DNA from 3 places in the Listeria sp. MAN/IMW/UF464 genome. Region 1 is predicted to be linked to each of the others. Evidence: riboswitches for the same ligand, from Rfam matches in the RefSeq annotation. Region 1 holds a riboswitch; each other region holds the start of a gene.
The links. A riboswitch is a leader RNA that binds a small molecule or an ion and turns the genes downstream of it on or off. The one in region 1 is predicted to bind S-adenosylmethionine.
Positions count from the first base shown of each region.

Region 1 (2,265 bases):
GTTTTTAAGCTAACGTTTGTTGGTACACATTCAGCGGACGAGTAGCCTGGAACTAGTAAAAACTCACTAAATGTGCGGGACGGTTCTTCAAAATAAAATGCCATTATTTCCACTCCTTCTTCTATTGTTAAATATACTTATAAAATATCTTTATTATTTCAATAACTGGCTTGAAAGTCAATGACTGGGATGCTTTTTCGGGACGTTTTCTTTTAGTAGATGAGTGGAATATACTAAGAGTAAGGAAACTTTGGCGAAGGAGGTAATCAGATGGAAGAAGAAACATTATTAGAACAAGGCTACCGTAAGTATCGCGGGGCAGAAGTAGATATTTATTTTAATACGAATATTTGCGCACATTCCGGTAATTGTGTAAAAGGTAACGCAGAACTTTTTAATTTGGATAGAAAACCATGGATTATGCCAGATAACGTACCAAAAGAAGAGGCAAAACGGGTGATTCATACTTGCCCAAGTGGAGCGCTTCAGTATATAGAGAAATAGGAGGATAACAAATGGAATATAAAAACGGTGAAAATAGAATTTATGCGGTAAATGATGAAGGTGTCGAGGTTGGTGAAGTGACTTTTGTGCCAACTGGGGAAGATATGTTTATTATTGACCATACTGGGGTGGATGATGCGGCTCGTGGTCAAGGAATAGCTCAAGAACTTGTGAAACGCGCTGTCGAGAAAGCAAAAACAGAAGGAAAGAAAATTATTCCACTTTGCCCGTTCGCTAAAGCTGAGTTTTCTAAGAAGCCAGAATATCAAGAAGTACAAGCCGATAAATAATAGGCGTAGACTGGGAACAAATCCCAGTCTATTTTTTTATAAAATAAATTTTAAAAATCCAGTTTTCTCTTCTTGACATCTGGTTCTTTTCAGTGTATCTTTAATTCACAGTAAACTTATAGGAATAATAGTATTACAATTTCTTATCCAGAGTGGTGGAGGGAATCGGCCCAGTGAAACCCGGCAGCGGAGCGCAAGTTCTATGCTAATTCCGATCAGAAGTAATATTCTGGCAGATAAGTAGTAGCTTTTAATGAGGCGCTTCGATTCTGACCAAAAAACAGAGGAAGCGTTATTTTTAGCGCTTAAAGAGGGGAGTTTTTGTTAGATGAAGAAATTTTTATTAGTAGCGGTTATCTCAGTTTTTGCCTTGGTGTTAACGGCTTGCGGAGGCTCTGGCGCTAGTTCAGACAAAGCAAACGGTTCAGGCAAAGCGAAAGACGGCGGCTCTCTAATTATCGGCGTTACTGGAGATCCAGAAGTTATCAATCCGAACTACGCTTCTGATCGTGTAACATTAACGATTCAACAAGCTGTATACGCACCGCTATTTTGGGAAGTTGACGGGAAACCGGCACTTGCAAAAAGCTTAGATATTTCAGACGACAACTTAACTTACACTGTGAAACTAAAAGATGGTTTAACTTGGCATGACGGCAAACCTTTGACTGCAGATGACGTAGTATTTACTGTAAATTCTATTTTAGATACAAAACAAAACAGCCCGAACCGCGGCAACTTTGTTTTTGATGATAAACCTGTAAAAGTAGAAGCAGTGGACGATACAACGGTGAAATTCACTTTACCAACTGTTGCTCCAGCCTTTGAAAATACAATTAAAACATTCTTCCCAATTCCAAAACACATTTTTGAAGGGGTAGAAAACATCGAGAAAAGTGATAAAAACAAAAATCCAATCGGCTCAGGTCCGTACAAATTTGTTGAATACAAAACAGGTGAATATGTTTCCCTAGAACGGTTCAACGACTATTTTGACGGCAAACCAAAATTGGATAAAGTTACTTTCCGAATCACAAAAGACCAAAACGCAGCTAATTTAGCACTGCAAAATGGCGAAATTAACTTAAAATCCATTCAACCTTCTGATAGAAAAAAAGTAGAAAAAGCGAGCGCGGTAAACATTATCACTTACCCGGAAAACCGCTTAAGCTATGCAACGTTCAACGAAAACCAACCAGCTCTTAAATCAAAAGAACTTCGCCAAGCCCTTTCTTATGCGCTTGACCGTGAAGAAATCATTGATGCAGCTTACGGTTCAGATGAATACGCAAAACCAGCTTCTTCGTTCCTAACAGAAAACACGAAATACTTCACGGATAAAGTAGAAACATACGACCAAGACATTGCCAAAGCGAAAAAATTAGTAAAAGAAAGCGGTTTTGATACAAGCCAAAAACTAACTGTTTACTATTTAAACAACAGTAAATCACAAGAAAGTATCGCGCTTTAC
Region 1 is NZ_JBZWZP010000003.1:87,774-90,038, reverse strand. Features, by position in the region: gene AC4PG0_RS10320 (IMP dehydrogenase) at 1-104, opposite strand, end outside; gene AC4PG0_RS10315 ((4Fe-4S)-binding protein) at 271-504, shown strand; gene AC4PG0_RS10310 (GNAT family N-acetyltransferase) at 516-794, shown strand; SAM riboswitch class I at 935-1,037, shown strand; gene AC4PG0_RS10305 (ABC transporter substrate-binding protein) at 1,123-2,265, shown strand, end outside.

Region 2 (2,265 bases), on a different contig from region 1:
GTCAGGTATTTTAGTATTGATTGCTTGGAGTCTTGTTTGGTTTATTCGAAATGATTTCGTGGGAGAAAAGGCTGTTATTCGGAAAATTTCTTTTTGGGGAAGTATAAAACGCTTTTCGGGCGTATTTAAGATGGCTTGGGTTGCGATGATTCCACCGTTTTTGTATGGGATTCTTGAAACCGGACTTAATGCGACATTTCCAGTTGTAGGGTTGCGAGACGGGCTTGATACAATGATGATTGCGATGATTATTTCTTCTTTTTCAGTTGGGACGATTATTTTTCAAGTGCCGATTGGGATTATTAGTGATAAATTTGGTCGGGATAAAATGTTACCGCTTTTGACTGGAGCAGGGGCTGTGGTTTTTGTATTAACAGCGTTTGTTAAGATACCTATTTTCTTTGTGATATTTTTCTTTATTTTGGGGATATTGCTAGGCTCGCTTTATTCACTAGGGTTATCTTATATGACTGATTTGACGCCGCTTGAACTACTTCCGGCTGGAAATATTTTGGTAGGAATGTTCTTTAGTTTAGGGAGTATTATTGGTCCGAGTGCAACGGGGATGATGATAGGGATTTTTGGAAATCAAATATTTTATTTTGTGGTCGCTGGAATCCTTTTGCTAGGCTGTTTATTATTAGCTTTGGGAGGACGGAAGGAAGCACATTGAAAGAAAATAAAAATTTAATGATTGACAGTTTTTAGTTGCAAGTGGTATGATGATTTCAATCCAATTTAAGTGATTAAAAAAACTAAATAAATTACTCTTATTATGAGTGGTAGAGGGACTGGCCCGTTGAAACCCAGCAACCTTTCAATTCGTTGAAAAGGTGCTAAATCCTGCGAAGTGTGATGCTTCGAGAGATAAGAGAGACTTAAAAAGTTTCACTGTATTTGTGTATCGAAACTTCCAAACCTCTCTAGTTCTCTAGGGAGGTTTTTTATTGGCAAAAAATTGAGAGGATAAGGTGATAGGTATGGTAAAGGCGATTAGTTCAAACTTGGGGTATCCGAGACTTGGGGAGAAACGTGAATGGAAACGTGCGCTAGAAAAGTTTTGGAATGGTGCGATTTCAGAAGAGGAATTATTGGCGGAAACAAAAGCTCTAAGATTACATGCGCTAAAGAAACAACAAGATAAAGGAATTGATTTGATTCCAGTTGGTGACTTTAGTTTTTATGATCAAGTGCTAGATACGAGCGTTACATTTGGGATTATTCCAAAACGCTTTCAACATGATGGTGGGAAGGTTTCGCTAAATACATATTTTGATATTGCGCGTGGTAAGAGTGACGCGGTTGCTTCTGAAATGACTAAATGGTTCAATACTAACTATCACTACATCGTGCCAGAACTTGCTGAAGCTGATCCTAAAGTATTAGATAACCGGGCGCTTTACTACTACGAAGAAGCGAAAAACGAGCTTGGGATTGAAGGGAAGCCAGTACTAGTTGGTCCAGTTACTTATTTAAAACTTGGAAAAGGTAGCGATGCAGAAAGCTTTGAAATATTATTAGATAAATTTATTCCAGCGTATATTGAAATTTTGAAAGAGCTTGAAACTGCTGGTGCTACGTGGGTTCAAATTGACGAACCTTATCTTGCAACTAGTTTTGATAAAAAAGAAATTGCTTTATTTGAAAAAGTATACAAAGCGTTTCATGATGCTGTACCAAACTTGAAAATAGAGTTACAAACTTATTTTGAAAGTTTGGATTATTATGAAGAGGTTGTTAATTTGCCAGTTGCGGCGGTTGGAATTGATTTTGTTCATGATCACGGCGATTCGATTAAAGCGTTGAAAGCTCACGGATTTCCGCAAAATAAATATTTAGCGGCTGGGGTGATTGATGGTCGAAATGTTTGGCGCAGTGATTTGGATGCGAAATTGGCACTCCTTACTGACATCGCTCATTATGTGGCGGAGGATAAATTGATTGTCCAACCATCGAATTCATTATTACATGTACCAGTAACAAAACTAAGCGAACCTGATTTAGATGAAGTGATTCTAGGCGGCTTATCATTTGCTGATCAAAAATTAGATGAAATTGCAATTTTAACGAAAGCTTTAACAGAAGGTGCGGAAAGTGTGGCTGCTGAGCTAAATGAAGCTCGTGAGGCTGTAAAAGCGCTTAATGAATCAAGCCATCGAAATAATTTAGAAGTTCAAGCGGCGATTGCTAATTTAGAAAATGTTCGGGTTGACCGAGAATTACCATTTGCAGAACGAATCAAATTACAACATGAATGGCTCAAAT
Region 2 is NZ_JBZWZP010000001.1:2,661-4,925, forward strand. Features, by position in the region: gene AC4PG0_RS00115 (MFS transporter) at 1-673, shown strand, start outside; SAM riboswitch class I at 768-874, shown strand; gene metE (5-methyltetrahydropteroyltriglutamate--homocysteine S-methyltransferase) at 981-2,265, shown strand, end outside.
Region 2: another riboswitch for S-adenosylmethionine. It lies ahead of metE (5-methyltetrahydropteroyltriglutamate--homocysteine S-methyltransferase); the one in region 1 lies ahead of AC4PG0_RS10305 (ABC transporter substrate-binding protein).

Region 3 (2,265 bases), on a different contig from region 1:
TGGATAATTGTTTCTTTTATCCTCTAAGCCAACAATCGACAAGTATTTATTTACGCGAATCTCGATTTCGTCTTTTGGAACACCTTCTAATTTTAACGGTTTGGCAATGTTATCATAGACAGTTGCGGTTTTAAGTAAGTTATATCCTTGGAAAATCATACCAATTTTCCGACGAGCGACACGAAGTTCTTTACTTGAGAGGGTAGACAAATTCTTCCCGTCAATTAAAACTTGGCCGGCATCAGGACGTTCAAGCAAGTTGATGCAACGAACGAGGGTACTTTTTCCGGCGCCACTGTAACCAACGACACCGAAAATTTCTCCTTTTTCGACTGTAATAGAAACATTTTTGACGGCTTCTACGGTTTTTCCATTTACGTTAAATGACTTTGAAACTTGATGTAATTCGATCAAAATAAAACAACTCCCTAGAATGCAGGTACTACAGACCCATTAAATTCTTTTTCAATAAATGCTTTTACGTCATCAGAATGGTAGTATTTTTCTAATGTTTTAACGACTTCATCATCTTTGTTTTCGCTACGGATAACAAATACGTTTGGATATGGATTGTCTTTTGTTGGTTCATGGTAAATTGCGTCTTTATTAATAGAAAGTCCAGCACCCATTGCGAAGTTAGTATTAATAGCTGCTGCTGCAACTTCATCTAATTGTGCAGGGATTTGAGAAGCTTCCAGTTCAACGATTTCAAGGTCAAGTGGGTTTTCAGCAATGTCTTTTTTCGTTGCTTTTTCTTCCACGCCATCTTTTAATTTAATAATGCCAGCATCTTCAAATAGTTTTAAACCACGGTATTCGTTACTTGGATCGTTTGGAACGGCAATTTTGTCGCCTTTTTTCAGGTCTTTTAAGTCTTTAATATCGTTAGAGTAAACACCCATTGGGAATGCTACTGTTTTAAAAGCAACGTCTAATTTGTAGCCTTTATCTTTCTTTTGTTGCTCTAAGAACGGGATTGTTTGGTAGTTATTCGCATCGAGGTCACCGTCGTTTAAAGCTGTATTTGGTGTATTATAATCATCAAAAGTTTTGATTTTGATTTCAAGGCCGTCTTTTTTCGCTAATTTTTGAACTTCTTCAGCGATTTGTTGGTGAGGTCCTGCTGTTGTTCCAATGGTGATTTCTTTTGTGCTTAAGGCTTTATCGTCACTTCCGCCTCCACATGCTGCTAACCCTAGAATAAGGCTTGATGCAAGTAAAATTCCTAACCCTTTTGTTAATTTTCTCATCTTTTTTTCCTCCCTAGTATGTTGATTATTTATCCAGATTTATTCATGAAAGCAATAAAAAAACTTCTCTATTTAGAATAGAGAAGTGGAAAGTCGAACATATCCAGCTCCTCTTATCTACCAAAACGGAATACACCATTTTGCTGGAATTAGCACCTTCACTTTACGCTTAAATAAAGTTAGGTTGCCGGGCTTCATCGGGCCAGTCCCTCTGCCGCTCTCGATAAGAGAAAATATTTTAGAAAAACCTGTTAGTTAAAAATATACGCATTTTAAGATAATTTGTCAATGCTTTTTTAAGTTTAAAAAAAATCATACTGGACAAATACTTCAGAAAACTTTACTATTTTAATCAATGAAACTTGAAAAGGACGGGTGCCAAATGAAAATTTCCAAACGCTTGCAAAATTTACCAGATCAATTTTTTTCTAGCCTTGTAGAAAAAGTGGGAAAGAAAGTGGCAGAAGGTTATGACGTGATTAATCTAGGTCAAGGAAATCCAGACCAGCCAACACCCAAGCATATCGTGGAAGCAATGAAAGCAGCTTCAGAAAATCCAATCAATCATAAATATTCGTTGTTTCGTGGAAAACAGGAACTTAAACAAGCCGCGGCTGATTTTTATGCGCGTGAATATAATGTAACCATTGATCCAAATACAGAAGTAGTCATTTTATTTGGGACGAAAACAGGGCTTGTTGAACTGCCAATGTGTTTAATGGATCCAGGTGATGTAATGCTTTTACCAGATCCGGGCTACCCAGATTATTTATCAGGAGCAGTTTTAGGAGAAGTTCAGTTCGAAACAATGCCACTTATTGCTGAAAATAACTTTTTACCAGATTTTAATAAAATTCCTGAAGAAATCGCAAAAAAAGCGGAGTTGATGTATTTAAATTATCCGAATAACCCCACTGGCGCGGTTGCTACGACTCACTTTTTTGAAGAAACGGTTGCTTTTGCTAAAGAAAACAATATTACGATTGCACATGATTTTGCTTATGGTGGTATTGGT
Region 3 is NZ_JBZWZP010000001.1:1,360,932-1,363,196, reverse strand. Features, by position in the region: gene AC4PG0_RS06955 (methionine ABC transporter ATP-binding protein) at 1-414, opposite strand, end outside; gene AC4PG0_RS06950 (MetQ/NlpA family ABC transporter substrate-binding protein) at 429-1,250, opposite strand; SAM riboswitch class I at 1,361-1,480, opposite strand; gene AC4PG0_RS06945 (pyridoxal phosphate-dependent aminotransferase) at 1,633-2,265, shown strand, end outside.
Region 3: another riboswitch for S-adenosylmethionine. It lies ahead of AC4PG0_RS06950 (MetQ/NlpA family ABC transporter substrate-binding protein); the one in region 1 lies ahead of AC4PG0_RS10305 (ABC transporter substrate-binding protein).